One region of the Lysobacter sp. Hz25 genome, then DNA from elsewhere that is predicted to be linked to it. Evidence: riboswitches for the same ligand, from Rfam matches in the RefSeq annotation. Region 1 holds a riboswitch; the other holds the start of a gene.
The links. A riboswitch is a leader RNA that binds a small molecule or an ion and turns the genes downstream of it on or off. The one in region 1 is predicted to bind glycine.
Positions count from the first base shown of each region.

Region 2: linked by a shared signal. The riboswitch ahead of gcvP (aminomethyl-transferring glycine dehydrogenase) and the one ahead of ACKN61_RS00820 (trimeric intracellular cation channel family protein) in region 1 are both predicted to bind glycine.

Region 1 covers NZ_CP175666.1:195,524-202,795, forward strand. The annotation lists gene ACKN61_RS00805 (kanamycin nucleotidyltransferase C-terminal domain-containing protein) at 1-721, shown strand, start outside; gene ACKN61_RS00810 (hypothetical protein) at 882-1,880, shown strand; gene ACKN61_RS00815 (ABC transporter ATP-binding protein) at 1,877-2,638, shown strand; glycine riboswitch at 2,885-2,991, shown strand; gene ACKN61_RS00820 (trimeric intracellular cation channel family protein) at 3,153-3,758, shown strand; gene ACKN61_RS00825 (uracil-DNA glycosylase family protein) at 3,786-4,373, opposite strand; gene ACKN61_RS00830 (MFS transporter) at 4,550-6,214, opposite strand; gene ACKN61_RS00835 (DcaP family trimeric outer membrane transporter) at 6,297-7,272, opposite strand, start outside.
Region 2 covers NZ_CP175666.1:4,199,200-4,206,471, forward strand. The annotation lists gene ACKN61_RS17220 (phosphocholine-specific phospholipase C) at 1-1,953, shown strand, start outside; gene ACKN61_RS17225 (multidrug effflux MFS transporter) at 2,232-3,425, opposite strand; gene ACKN61_RS17230 (VOC family protein) at 3,546-4,001, opposite strand; glycine riboswitch at 4,245-4,415, shown strand; gene gcvP (aminomethyl-transferring glycine dehydrogenase) at 4,455-7,272, shown strand, end outside.

The sequences.
Region 1 (7,272 bases):
CGAACGACTGCGTCAGGTCCATGGCGAGCGCCTGCTCGCGGTCGCCATGTACGGCTCGACCGCGCGCGACGGCGACGGCCCGTACTCGGACATCGAACTGTGGGCGGTGCTCGACGACGACGCCCTCGGCGCCGACTACGACGAAACCCTGGAATGGGTGCACGGTCGCGGCAAGGCCGAGCTCAACCTGATGTCGCGCACCGCCATCGAGGCCTATGCGCGCGAAGTCGACGAAGGCTGGGCGCTCAGCCACGGCCAGTTCGTGCATGCGCGCGCGCTGTGGATCGCGCCCGACCACGGCGCCCTGGTCGAGACCTTGCGCTCGCTCGCCGCGCATCCGAACGATGAGGCGGTGGACGCGGCCTTGGCCGAAATCGTGGTCGGCGAGCTGTACGAACTGGTCGGCAAGCTGCGCAATCGCTATGCGCGCAAACCGCTGTCCCTGCTCGCCTGCGAGTTCGCCCAGCACCTGGCCTGCCTGATCGGCCTGGCCGAGCGACACGTGTTCGCATCGAGCGGGACCATGTTCGACGAGGCCGCCGACCTGCCCGGGCCGGACGGCGCAGCGCAATTGTTCGGCCTGGTGGGCCAGGGCGATCTGCGCGACGAAGTGGTGCTGAGCATGGCCGTGGAGCGGGTCTGGACCGGCCTGGAGGAATGGGCGCACGCCGCATCCTTGAACGAGGCGCTGGAACTGCGCTGCGCGGCGTCGGAGCGCTGAGCGGCGCCGATCCGGTACAGTCCGCATCGTCGACGGGACCGCTGCGGGGGCGTAACCGGCGTGCCCGCACGAGCGCGCCGCGCGTCGCCGCCGGGTCCTGCGCAGTGCCGTCGACAACGCCGATTCCGGTTTCCCGATCGATCGCCGAGGACCTCCTGCGATGGGCCGAATGCTGCATCCCTGGTTCGCCGAAGCGCGCCTCGTCGCCGCGCGCGGCGGCGCATGGCGACGCGGACGGACCCTGTCGGCGGCGGCCGCCGCGGCGATCGTCTTGCCGTTGTTGTTGCTTGGCTGGGGCGGCGATGCCGCGGCCCTGGCCGAGGCCCTGCCGCGCCTGATCGCAGGCTTGCCGCTGCCGTTCGGTCTGCTCGCCATGGCTACGGCGTATGCGGTTGCGCGCGGACGCTTGATCGCGCTCGATGAGTACCTGCGCCTGGGTTGGTGGGCGGCGGCGCCGATCGAGCCGTCGCGGGCCACGCGCAGCCTGGTCTTGCTGGCCGGCCTGGCGACGCTGGCGGCGATGGCATTCGCGGCGACCGTGCTCGCCGCCTGCGGTGGCGACCGCGCGAGCCTGCGCGCCGCGTACTGGGTCGTCGACGGCGGGCTCGCGCTCGGCGCCGTGCTGGGTCTGTTCGCGGCCCTGCGCCATCGTCGCCATCCGGCGCAGCGTTTGCGCGAAGGCGCGCGCCTGCCGGTGTTCGGCCTGGCCTGGCTCGACGATGCGCGGTTGCCGCACCTCAGCGACTGGCAACGGCGCGAAGGCGTGTTGCGCTGGCGCCGCGGCGGCCACGCCTGGATGATCGGCGCGGTGCTGTTCGGCCTGCCGAGTTCGACCGGTGCGAGCAGCGGTATCGGTGTGTTGCTGATCGCCATCGCGCTGGCCTGGTTCAGTCTGATCCTGCAGGCCTGCGTCGCCGCGACGCTCGATGCCGACGCCTTGCTGGCGAGCACGCCGCGCGCGCCGCACCGGCTGGCGCAGGCGGCCTGGCGGTATCCGGCCTTCGCCTTGCTCTGCGCCCTGGCATTCGCGGGCGTCGGCGCCGCGTTGTTGTCGCTGACCTGGCGTGCCGCGCCGGTATTGCTCGCGATCCTGCTCGTCCTTTCATCGCCAGCGCTGCTTGCGCTGCGTCCGCTCCTTCACCGGCCTTTGTCGCGATGACCGTCCTGCTCGAACTCGATGGCCTGCAGCACCGCTACGACGAGCACGCGGTGCTGCACGGCATCGATCTGCGCTTGCAGGCTGGCGAATTCGCCGCGCTGATCGGTCCGAACGGTTCCGGCAAGACCACCCTGCTGCATTGCCTGGCCGGGCTGCAGCGGGCGAGCGCGGGGCGCGTGTTGATCGGCGGCCACGACCTCGCCCGCGCACCGCTGCAGGCGCGGCGCCTGCTCGGCTTCGCGGTCGACCCGGCGCGCCTGCCGCCGTTGTTGACCGGTCGCGAATGCCTGCGTCTGTTCGCCGGTACGCGCGAGCTCAGCGAAATTCCCGCGCCGACGCTGGCCCTCGCCGAGACCCTGGCGCTGGCGCCGATGCTGGATCGCCGCATCGGCCAGTACTCGCTCGGCACTCGCCAGAAACTGGCGATCGCGCTCGGCCTGCTCGGCGAGCCGCCCTTGCTGGTGCTCGACGAACCGCTCAACGGCCTCGACCCACTCAGCGCCTACGCGCTCAAGCGCCATCTGCAGCAGCTCGCTCACGAGCGCGGCACCGCCGTGTTGCTGGCGACCCATTCGCTCGACGTCGCCGAGCGCTTCATCAGCCGCGCGCTGTTGCTGATGGACGGGCGCCTGCGCCGCGACTGGCCGGCCGGCGAGCTCGATGCGATCCGCGCCGACCCGCAGCGGTCGCTGGAGCAGTCGATGGTCGAGGCCTTGGCGGCCGAGCGGCCGGAGCGTGCAGGTCAGGTCGGTCGCTGAATACCGCCGAGACGAGTCCCCGCTTTGGAGAGGGAGGGCAGGGGGGGCGTCGTCGCCGTCCATGCACGGTCGCGGCTCACGCCGCTCCTACACGGACATGACGAAGCGGCTCATTGAATCGGGATGGGCTGCTACCATGCCCCCGTTGCTGAAGAGTGGCGCCGGCCGAAGGCCGCTGCCCGCCGAAGGCGCAGGCTCCCATAATCGCTCAGGCTCGGCCCTTCATCGGCCGGAACACTGCAACGAACACGCCGATCTGGAGAGAGGCCGCGACGCGGCCCACCGAAGGGGCAAGCGGCCGCTGTCGCGACAGCGCGCCGCCCAAACTCTCAGGTAAAAGGACAGCGGGAGCGGCATCGCGGCCTTCGGGCCACGGAGACAGGCAAGCGCATGCGGCTCACGGCCGCGCCTGCGCTTGCCGTGCCGCCCGGCCGCTGCGTCCTCATCGCAGCGGCGCGTTCGCGTCTTCGTGCCCGGCCGCGGTTCATTCGTGCCCGTCCGACGGAGAACCGCCGTGTTATTGCAACTGATCTATCTCATCGCCATCAGCGCCGAAGCCATGACCGGCGCGCTCGCCGCCGGCAAGCGGCGCATGGACCTGTTCGGCGTCGTCATCATCGCCAGCGTCACCGCGCTCGGCGGCGGCTCGCTGCGCGACATCGTGCTCGGTCACTACCCGCTCGGCTGGGTGCGGCATCCCGAGTACCTGGGCTACACCATCGGCGCGGCGATCGCCGCGACCTTCCTGGCCAAGAGACTGCACCGTTTGCGCCGCGCCTTCCTCTGGCTGGACGCGCTCGGCCTGATCGCCTTCACCCTGATCGGCTGTTCGGTGGCGCGCGAAGGCGGGCACGCGCCGGCCATCGTCGTCATCGCCGGCATGTTGACCGGCGCGTTCGGCGGCGTGTTGCGCGACGTGCTGTGCAACGAGATCCCGCTGGTGTTCCAGCGCGAGTTGTACGCGGTGATCTCGCTACTGACCGGCGTGGCCTATCTGGCGATGCTGCGCTTCGGCGTCGCCGAGAACCTGGCCGTGCTGCTCTGTCTCGGCGGCGGCTTCTCCTTCCGCCTGTTGGCGATCCGCTACGAGTGGGAGATGCCGAAGTTCGTTTACCAGTGAGCGTCGGTGCTGTGCTGCGGAGCTCGCTCAAGCGTCTTCGGACAGCGCCTGCGCGACCCGTTCGCGGAGGGCCGGCACCAGCTCGCGTTCGAACCAGGGGTTGCGTTTGAGCCAGAGATTGTTGCGCGGGCTCGGATGCGGCAGCGCCACCGTATGCGGCCAGCGCTCGCGCCAGGATGCGACCGCGGCGGTCAAGGTGTCGCCGGCGTCGGGCAGGTGATAGGCCTGCGCGTACTGGCCGATGACCAGGGTCAGGCGCAGCCGTTGGAACTGCGCCAGCAGACGCCGGCGCCAGGCCGGCGCGCACTCGGGGCGCGGCGGCAGGTCGCCGGACTTCGCGGTGCCCGGATAGCAGAAGCCCATCGGCAGGATCGCCACCTGGCCAGCGTCGTAGAAACGTTCGCGATCCAGGCCGAGCCAGGCGCGCAGGCGTTCGCCGCTGGCATCGTCGAAGGGCAGGCCGCTCGCGTGCACCTTACGGCCGGGCGCCTGTCCGGCGATCAGGATGCGCGACTGCGCGCTCATCTGCAGCACCGGCCGCGGGCCATCGGGCAGATGCGCGGCGCACAGCCTGCACGCGCGAACGTCGGCGAGCAGGGCGGCAAGGGATTCCATCGGCATCGGTTCCGACAAGAAGGCGGCGGGCGGGTTTGCGCGTGCAAGCCGCGGCCGAGTGTTGGTCGCGGCGCAAAACCCTGTCAAGCCGCGAATCCGCGGGGCCGGGCGGCAGCGCAAAAGACGACGCCGGCGCGAGGCCGGCGTCGTCGTTGCAGCGCTAGCAGGCGGAGAGGTTATACGGTGATGTCGCGGTCCTTGGTTTCCGGCAGGAACAAGGCGCCGATCACCACCGTCATGGCGGCGACGATGATCGGATACCACAGGCCGCTGTAGATGTTGCCGGTGGCGGCGACGATGGCGAACGCGGTGAACGGCAGGAAGCCGCCGAACCAGCCGTTGCCGATGTGGTACGGCAGCGACATCGAGGTGTAGCGGATGCGGGTCGGGAACAACTCGACCAGCCAGGCGGCGATCGGGCCGTAGACCATCGTCACCAGCAGCACCAGGAAGGTCAGCAGCGCGATCACCATCGGCTTGTTGATCTGCGCCGGGTCGGCCTTGGCCGGATAGCCCGCGGTCTGCAGCGCTTCGGTCAGTTGCTTGCCGAAGGCTTCCGACTGCGTCTTGAAGGTGGCGCCGTCGAGCGATTCGCCTTCGAAGCTGCTCAGGCTGGCGCCGCCGATGCTGACCGTGGCGACGCTGCCGGCCGGGCCGGCCGCGTTGACGTAGGGAATGCCCTTCTTGGCCAGCGCCGACTTGATGATGTCGCAGGACTGCTTGAAGGTCGCCTTGCCGACCGGGTCGAACTGGAACGCGCAGCGCTCCGGATCGGCGGTGACGGTGACCGGCGAGGCGGCGACCGCGGCTTCCAGGGCCGGGTTGACGTTATGGGTGAGCGCCTTGAACACCGGGAAGTAGGTGAACACCGCGATCAGGCAGCCGGCCAGCACGATCTTCTTGCGGCCGATCTTGTCCGACAGCCAGCCGAAAAAGATGAAGCCGCCGGTGGCCAGGGCCAGGGCGATCGCGATGAAGATATCGGCCTGGTTCGGGTCCATGCCGAGGGTCTTGGTGAGGAAGAACAGCGAGTAGAACTGGCCGCCGTACCAGACCACGGCCTGGCCGGCGGTGGCGCCGAGCAGGGCGAACAGGGCGATCTTGCCGTTCTTGGAGAAGAAGCTCTCGGTGATCGGCGCCTTGGAGGTCTTGCCTTCGGCCTTCATCTGCTGGAACAGCGGCGATTCGGCCAATTGCATGCGGATCCACACCGACACGCCGAGCAGGATCACCGAGAACCAGAACGGGATGCGCCAGCCCCAGGACTCGAAATCTTCCTTGCCCAGGTAATTGCGGCAGGCCCAGATCACCAGCAGCGACAGGAACAGACCGAGCGTCGCGGTGGTCTGGATGAAGCTGGTGTACAAGCCGCGCTTGCCGTTGGGCGCGTGCTCGGCGACGTAGGTCGCCGCGCCGCCGTACTCGCCGCCGAGCGCCAGGCCCTGCAACAACCGCAAGGTGATCAGGATGACCGGCGCGGCGATGCCCAGGGTGGCGTAACTGGGCAGGATGCCGACCAGGAAGGTCGCCAGGCCCATGATCACGATGGTGACCAGGAAGGTGTACTTGCGTCCGATCATGTCGCCGAGGCGGCCGAACACCAGCGCGCCGAACGGCCGCACCGCGAAACCGGCGGCGAAGGCGAGCAGGGCGAAGATGAACTGGCTGGTCTCGTTCAAACCGCCGAAGAACTGCTTGCCGATGATCACGGCGAGCGAACCGTAGAGGTAGAAGTCGTACCACTCGAACACGGTGCCGAGGCTGGAGGCGAAGATGACCTTCTTGTGGTCCTTGGTCAGCGGCGCGGTGTGCGGCGCTGAGTTTGCGGCGATGCTGGACATGTCTGTTCCCCCGAACAGTGGAGAGGAGCGGGCCGGGGCCCGCCGGGGCGATTCTTTCTATGTTGCTGTCGCGACTTTCCGATCAGAAGCTGTACTTGACGTGGGTCTGCAGGCGGTTGATCTCGCCGCGGTCGCCGCTTTCGATCTCGCGCTGGCCCCAGATGTACTCGGCACCCAGGTCGAGTTTCGGGATCGGGGTATAGATCAGGTTGATGTGGGCCGATTGCGCCGACTTGGTGATGCCCAGGCCGGTCAATGCGGTCTTGTTGTCGTACTCGGCGCGCGAATAGAACAGGTTGCCGCGCAGCTTCGGGGTGAACGCGTGGCGCCAGCCGACGAAGCCCGAAACCAGATCGATGTTCTCCAGGTCGCCGCTGGCGTCGAGCACGGCGTCGTTGTTGAGCGCCAGGCCGACGTAGCGGCCGATGCCGCTGCCGGTGGTGATCATGTAGCGCAGGTCGTCCTTGGCGCCGAGGTTCCACTTGCCCGACAGGCTCAGGCCGTAGCCGGTGTTGCTGTCGTTGATGCGACCGGACTGATACTTGAGCTGGCGGGCGAGCGCGCCGACGCTGAAGTGGCCCCAGTCGCCCTTGGCGGTGTAGCGCGCGGTCACGTCCGGCACCGCGCCGTCGTCGCCGGCGACCTGGGCCATGTTGCCGCGGAACGGCGTGTACACGGTTTCCGGGTTTTCGATCGAGAACGACCACGGCCCGCTGGTGTAGCGCAGTTGCGCCTGGCGCACGAACACCGTGCCCTCGGTGGGGCCGAGGAAATCGACCGTGTCCGGCAACGCCGCGGTGTCCTGGAAGTTCGACCAGGCCTGGCCGGCCATCCACTTGTTCCAGGTCACGTAGGCCTGGCGCAGCGTCAGCGCGTAAGTGTTGGTGGCGACCTCGCTGCCGGTGAAGGCGGTGCTGCCGCCGCCGTAGAGGTCGAATTCCAGATAGCCCTTGAGCTTGTCGCCGCTTTCCAGGTCGGTGTCGGCGGCGAACCAGAAGCGCGAGAAGTTCGCGCCCATGTCGGTGTCGCTGCCGCCTTCGCGGGTGGCCGCGCCGCCG
Region 2 (7,272 bases), 2.0 Mb from region 1:
ACCATCCACGACGTCAAGCACGTGGTGATCCTGATGCAGGAGAACCGCTCCTTCGATCACTACTTCGGAGCGATGCGCGGCGTGCGCGGCTTCGGCGACCGCTTTCCGATTCCGCTGCCGAACGGAAAACCGGTGTGGCATCAGCAGACCGCGCAAGGCCGCGAGATCCAGCCCTACCACCTCGACACCACGACCACGAGCGCGCAGCGCATCGGCGGCACGCCGCACACCTGGCCCGATTCGCAGGCGGCCTGGAACAACGGCCTGATGGACCGCTGGCTTCCGGCCAAGACCGAGCGCTCGCTCGGCTATTACCGCCAGGCCGACATCCCGTTCCAGTACGCGCTCGCCAATGCCTTCACCCTGTGCGATGCCTACCACTGCTCGCAGCAGACCGGCACCAACCCGAACCGCCTGTTCCACTGGACCGGCACCAACAACCCGGCCGCCGACCGCGGCGGCCCGGCGATCGTCAACACCTTCGACGACTACGGCCCGGCCAATGAAGGTTACTGGTGGACGACCTATCCCGAGCGCCTGGAACAGGCCGGGGTCAGTTGGAAGCTGTACCAGGACATGGACGACAATTTCACCGACAACCCGCTCGAAGGCTTCCGCCAGTTCCGCGCGGCGTTGCCGGGCTCGGCCTTGGCCGAGAAAGCGCTCAAGACCTGGACCCTCGACGACCTCGCCGCCGATGTGCGCAGCGGCCGCCTGCCGCAGGTGTCGTGGCTGGTCGCGCCGGCGAAGTACTCCGAGCATCCGGGGCCGTCGGCGCCGATCTGGGGCGCGGACTACACCGCGCGCGTGCTCGACGCGCTGACCGCCGACCCCGAGGTCTGGGCGCGCACGGTGCTCATCGTCAACTTCGACGAGAACGACGGTTTCTTCGACCACATCCCGCCGCCGGCGCCGCCCTCGCTCGACGGCCAGGGCGCTTACCTCGGCGGTTCCACCGTCGAGCTGCGCGGCGAACACCATCGCGCGCGCTCGGGCCCCTCGCACGGCACCTCCAACGACCCGCCGATCTATTACGACCGCCCCTACGGCCTCGGCCCGCGCGTGCCGACCTACGTGATCTCGCCGTGGAGCCGCGGCGGCTGGATCAATTCGCAGGTGTTCGACCACACCTCGGTGATCCGTTTCCTGGAACGCCGCTTCGGCGTCATGGAACCCAACATCAGCCCATGGCGGCGCGCGGTCTGCGGCGACCTCACCAGCGCCTTCAATTTCGTCGACCCCAACCGCGAACCGATCCCGGCCCTGCCCGACACCAGCAACGCCGACCGCATCGTCGCCGAACAAAGCCGCTTGCCGGCGCCGAAACCGCCGACGGTGGCGAGCGCGGCGCAACAGGAACGCGGCATCAAGCCCTCGCGCGCCCTGCCCTACGACCTGCAGGTCGGCGAACGCATCGATGCGGGCGCGCGGCGCGTGCGCCTGCAGTTCGGCAACACCGGCCGCGTCGCCGCGGTGTTCCATGTCTACGACCTGCTCGACCCGAACGCGATCCCGCGCCGCTACACCGTCGAGCCCGGCAAGTCCTTGCACGGCGAGTGGGCGCTCGACAGCGACGGCGCCCGCGCCTATGCCTTGCAGGTATTCGCACCGAACGGCTTCTTCCGCGAGTTCCGCGGCTCCCTGCACGGCGCCAACCCCTCGGCGACGACTGTGCCCGACCTGCGCCTGCGCCGCCGCAAACTGATCCTGGCCTTGCGCAACACCACCCACAAACCGGTGCGGCTGAGCATCGCCGATCAATACGGCCTGTACGAGACGCGCCTGGAACGGCTGGGCCCGGGCACGACCCGGCAGCGCCCGATCCGCCTGGACGAAAGCTACCAGTGGTACGACTTCGTGCTCACCGACGCCAACGACCCCGAGTATTACCGGCGCCTCGCCGGCCGCATCGAAACCGGCGCGCACGGCATCACCGATCCGGGCTTGATCTGAGCTCGGGTCGAATGATCAGTTGAGCGAAGGCATCGTCGCCGGCCTCTTCGGCGGCGATGCCGGGGCTTTCGGTGCTAGCCGCAGATAACGAGCCCACCTACCGCTTCCCCCCTTTGGAAAAGGGGGGTTAGGGGGGATTTGCTTTGGCTCTTGCTCTGGCTCGATCAACAGCAACAGCAAGTCCCCCCCCTTTTTCAAAGGGGGGAACAGCTCGCAAAAGGGAGCAACGAAGGAGGAACCGCTGGGGGAACAGCGACGGCGCTAAGCGCCACGATCGCTCACAACGACTCCTGCGGCTCCACCGCCGCGGCCTCGTCGCCCTGGCTCGGGCAGGCGGTCTTCGACACGCGCGCTTCCCATTGCCAGAACAACCAGGCGATCGCGGTCAGCGCCGAAGCCGCGACCGCCAGCGACACCGCGCTGGCGCTGATCAGCGGCGAGAGCACGCCGGCCATGATCGCGTTGACCACCAGACCGGAGAACGCCTGCAGGGACGAGGCCGAGCCGCGCTGGCGCGGGTACATGTCGAGGATCGACAGGGTCACGATCGGGAACACCAGGGCGATGCCGAACGCCGACACGCACATCGGCAACACCGCCCACGGGATCTGCGGATCGTCGGTCCACAGGTTGTAGCCCAGGTTCATGGCCACGCCGAGGAAGGAAAACACGAAGCCCCAGCGCACCAGGCGGTCGCCGCTGATCTTGCCGGCCGAGCGCCCCGACACGAACGAGCCGAGCACCATGCCGCCGATGGTCGGCACGAAGAACCAGCCGAACTGGCGTTCGTTGAGCTTGAGGATGTCGAGCACGAACGCCGGCGCCGAGGCGATGTACAAAAACAGCGCGGCGAAATTGAACGCGCCGGTCGCGGTCAGGCGCTGGAAGCGCGGGTTGAGGAAGATCGCGAAGTAATCGCGCAGCAGGCGCTTGGGCTTCAACGGCAGGCGCGCCTGCGGCGGATGCGTTTCCGGCAGCAGGAAGATGGTCGAGGCCAGCAACAGCAGCGAGAAGCCGACCAGGAACCAGAAGATCGCCGGCCAGTGCGCCCAGCCGAGGATCCAGCCGCCGATGATCGGCGCGATCGCCGGCGCCACGCCGAAGATCATCGTCACCTGGCTCATCAGGCGCTGGGCATCGTCGCCGTGCAGCACGTCGCGGATCACCGCGCGTCCGACGATCAGTCCGACACCCGCCGAAAGCCCCTGCACCGCGCGGAAGAACAGCAAGGTCGACAGGTCCGTCGACAGCGCGCAGCCCACCGACGCCAGCGTGAACACGCTGAGCCCGCCGATGATCACGCGGCGGCGCCCGATCGTGTCCGACAAGGGGCCGTGGACGATGCTCATGAGCGCATAGGCGATCAGATAGACGCTGATGGTCTGCTGCATCGCCAGTTTGTCGGCGCCCAGCTCGGCGCCCATGACCGGGAACGCCGGGAAGATCGTATCGATCGAGAACGGCCCGAACATCGCCAGGCCGCCGAGCAGCAAGGCCAGCCGGCGGATCGACAAGGTCTTCGTGGCCGGAGCAGGATCGGGTGCGGAGGTATTAATCGGAGATCACCAATCGGAGAGCGTCGGCTCGGGGCCTCAGCTGGGAGCGTGGGCAGTGTGGGTGTCGATCGGCACCTCGTCGGGCGGGCCCTTGAGTTCGACCACATTGCCTTCGGGATCGAACAGGTATTGCGACGGCCCCTCGCCTTCGGCGCCGTAGCGCGAGCCGAAGTCGCCGATGCGCACGCCGTGCGCCTGCAGGTGAGCGACGATCGCCTCGCGGTCGAAGGGCTCGGCGCGCAGGCACAGGTGATCCATATTGCGGGCCTCGGCCCCGGCCGGCGCGCCGCCGAGGCGGCCGAGCTTGCCCTCGACGTCGACCAGGTCGATCAGGGACAGGCCGGCGCGCAGCTGCACCAGGCCGATCGCGTCCTGGCGCCGTTCCAGCCGGCAACCCAGAACCTCGCAGTAGAAAGCGATCATCGCCTCGGTGTCGCGCACGCGCAGCACCACGTGATCGAGTTGCAGCAGTTGGAACGGGGGACGGTCCATGCAGGAAGCTCCGGGAGGGACCACGACCATGTTACGGCGAATCGGCCTTCCTGAACCGGGTCGCGGCGTCGAAACCCGGGATGAAGCCGGCTGCCGCCAGCCCCGGCAACGTCGCCCCGAAGCCGCCGCTGCGGCTATAATCGCGGCTTGAAACACCCGGTGGGAGAAGCGGCCCGGCCCCCCAGCCAGGCCCGCTGCCGAAGGCGCAACGCCCGTAATCGCTCAGGCCCCATACCGCCGCGTGTACAAAACTCTGGAGAGACCGCCTGCGTACGCTGAGACAGCGGGGCAGAACCGGCGCCGAAGGGGCACGAAGCGAGCGCGGACAGGAGCGGCCCCCGTGGCCATCCCTCCCCTAGCTGCCTGACCGCAGCACGCTTTTAAACTCTCAGGCAAAAGGACAGAGGGGCGCCTCGCGTGCGGCACCGCACGCTGCCTTCGGACGCCCCTGCCATGAGCCCAGCCGCCAACAGCGCAACTTCCTTGCGCGATCTCGAGCACCACGACGCCTTCATCGAGCGCCACATCGGCCCCAACGACGCCGAGATCGGCCACATGTTGGAGCAGGTCGGCTACGACTCGCTCGAAGCCCTGACCGACGCCATCGTCCCCGGCTCGATCAAGTCGACCCAGCCGCTGGCCCTGCCGGCCGCGATCAGCGAAGTCGAAGCGCTGGCCAAGATCCGCGCCATCGCCACCAAGAACCAGGTGTTCCGCAGCTTCATCGGCCGCGGCTACTACGGCACCCACACCCCGAACGTCATCCTGCGCAACATCCTCGAGAACCCGGCCTGGTACACGGCCTATACGCCCTACCAGGCGGAGATCTCGCAGGGCCGCATGGAGGCGCTGATCAACTTCCAGACCATGGTCGCCGACCTGACCGGGATGGAAATCGCCAACGCCTCGCTGCTCGACGAAGGCACCGCCGCCGCCGAGGCGATGACCCTGGCCAAGCGTTCGGCCAAGTCCAAGTCGGACACTTTCTTCGTCTCCAGGAACATCCACCCGCAGACCCTGGAAGTGCTGCGCACACGCGCCGAACCGCTGGCGATCGAACTGCACATCGGCGACGACGCCGAAGCGGCGACGGTCGACGCCTTCGGCGCCCTGCTGCAGTACCCGGACACCTTCGGCGCGGTCAAGGATTACCAGAGCGTCGCCGACGCCGTGCACGCGCGCGGCGGCATCGTCGCCGTGGCCAGCGACCTGCTCGCGCTGACCCTGCTGAAGGCACCGGGCGAATGGGGCGCCGACATCGTCGTCGGCAACACCCAGCGCTTCGGCGTGCCGTTCGGTTTCGGCGGCCCGCACGCCGGCTTCATGGCCTGCCGCGATGCCTATAAGCGCTCGATGCCGGGCCGTCTGATCGGCGTCTCGGTCGACACCGACGGCAAGCCGGCCTACCGTCTGACCCTGCAGACCCGCGAGCAGCACATCCGCCGCGAGAAGGCGACCAGCAACATCTGTACCGCTCAAGTGCTGCTTGCAGTGATGGCGAGCATGTATGCCGTCTACCACGGCCCCGATGGCCTGATCCGCATCGCCCGCCGCGTCCACCGCCAGGCCACGATCCTCGCCGCCGCACTCGGCAAGGCCGGCATCGCCGTCGGCAGCGGCTTCTTCGACACCCTGCACGTCAGCGGCGTCGACGCGAACGCGATCCACGCCAAGGCGCGCGCGGCCAACATCAACCTGCGCGAGATCGACGCCGGCAGCCTCAGCATCAGCCTCGACGAAACCGTGACCCGCGACGAACTCGTCGCCCTCGCCGGCGCGTTCGGCGTGCAGCTCGACATCGACGCGCTCGACCGCGAAGCCGTCGACGCGATCCCGGCCGCGCTGGTGCGTACGTCCTCGTTCCTGCAGCACCCGGTGTTCAACACCCACCACAGCGAACACGAACTGCTGCGCTACATGCGCTCGCTGGCCGACAAGGACCTGGCGATGGATCGCACCATGATCCCGCTGGGCTCGTGCACGATGAAGCTCAACGCCACCGCCGAGATGATCCCGGTGACCTGGCCCGAGTTCGGCAACATCCATCCGCTCGCCCCGGCCGACCAGACCACCGGCTACACCCAGCTGATCGACGAACTCGAGGCGATGCTGGTCGAGTGCACCGGCTACGACGCGGTCAGCCTGCAGCCGAACTCCGGCGCCCAGGGCGAATACGCCGGCCTGCTGGCGATCCGCGCCTATCACCGCTCGCGCGGCGAAGGCCATCGCGACATCTGCCTGATCCCCGACTCCGCCCACGGCACCAACCCGGCCTCGGCGCAGATGTGCGGCATGACCGTGGTGGTGACCAAGACCGACAGCAACGGCAACGTCGACGTCGACGACATCCGCCGCGCCGCCGAGAAGTACAGCGACCGCCTTGCCGCGATCATGATGACCTACCCGTCCACGCACGGCGTGTTCGAGGAGGAAGTGGTCGAGATCTGCGAGATCATCCACAAGCACGGCGGCCAGGTGTACACCGACGGCGCCAACATGAACGCCCTGGTCGGCGTCGCCAAGCCCGGCAAGTGGGGCTCGGACGTCTCTCATCTGAACCTGCACAAGACTTTCTGCATCCCGCACGGCGGCGGCGGTCCCGGCGTCGGCCCCTGCGCGGTCAAGTCGCACCTGGCGCCGTTCCTGCCGAAGACCGTCGACGGCGAAGGCATCGTCGGCATGGTCAGCGCGGCGAGCTTCGGCTCGGCGAGCATCCTGCCGATCTCGTGGATGTACGTCACCCTGATGGGCACCGCCGGCCTGCGCAAGGCCACGCAAGTGGCGCTGCTCAACGCCAACTACATCGCCAAGCGCCTCGCCCCGCACTACGAAACGCTGTACACCGGCCGCAACGGCCTGGTCGCGCACGAGTGCATCCTCGACCTGCGCCCGATCAAGGACGCCACCGGCGTCAGCGCCGAGGACGTCGCCAAGCGCCTGATCGACTTCGGCTTCCACGCCCCGACCCTGAGCTTCCCGGTCGCAGGCACGCTGATGGTCGAGCCGACCGAAAGCGAATCGCAGCACGAGCTGGACCGTTTCATCGACGCGATGATCCAGATCCGCGACGAAATCCGCGCGGTCGAAGACGGCCGCCTGGATCGCGAGGACAACCCGCTCAAGCATGCCCCGCACACCGCCTCGCAGGTCACCGCGAGCGAGTGGACCCGTGCCTACCCGCGCGAGCTGGCCGCGTTCCCGCTGCCGACCCTGCGCCTGCAGAAGTACTGGCCGCCGGTGTCGCGCGTCGACAACGTCTACGGCGACAAGA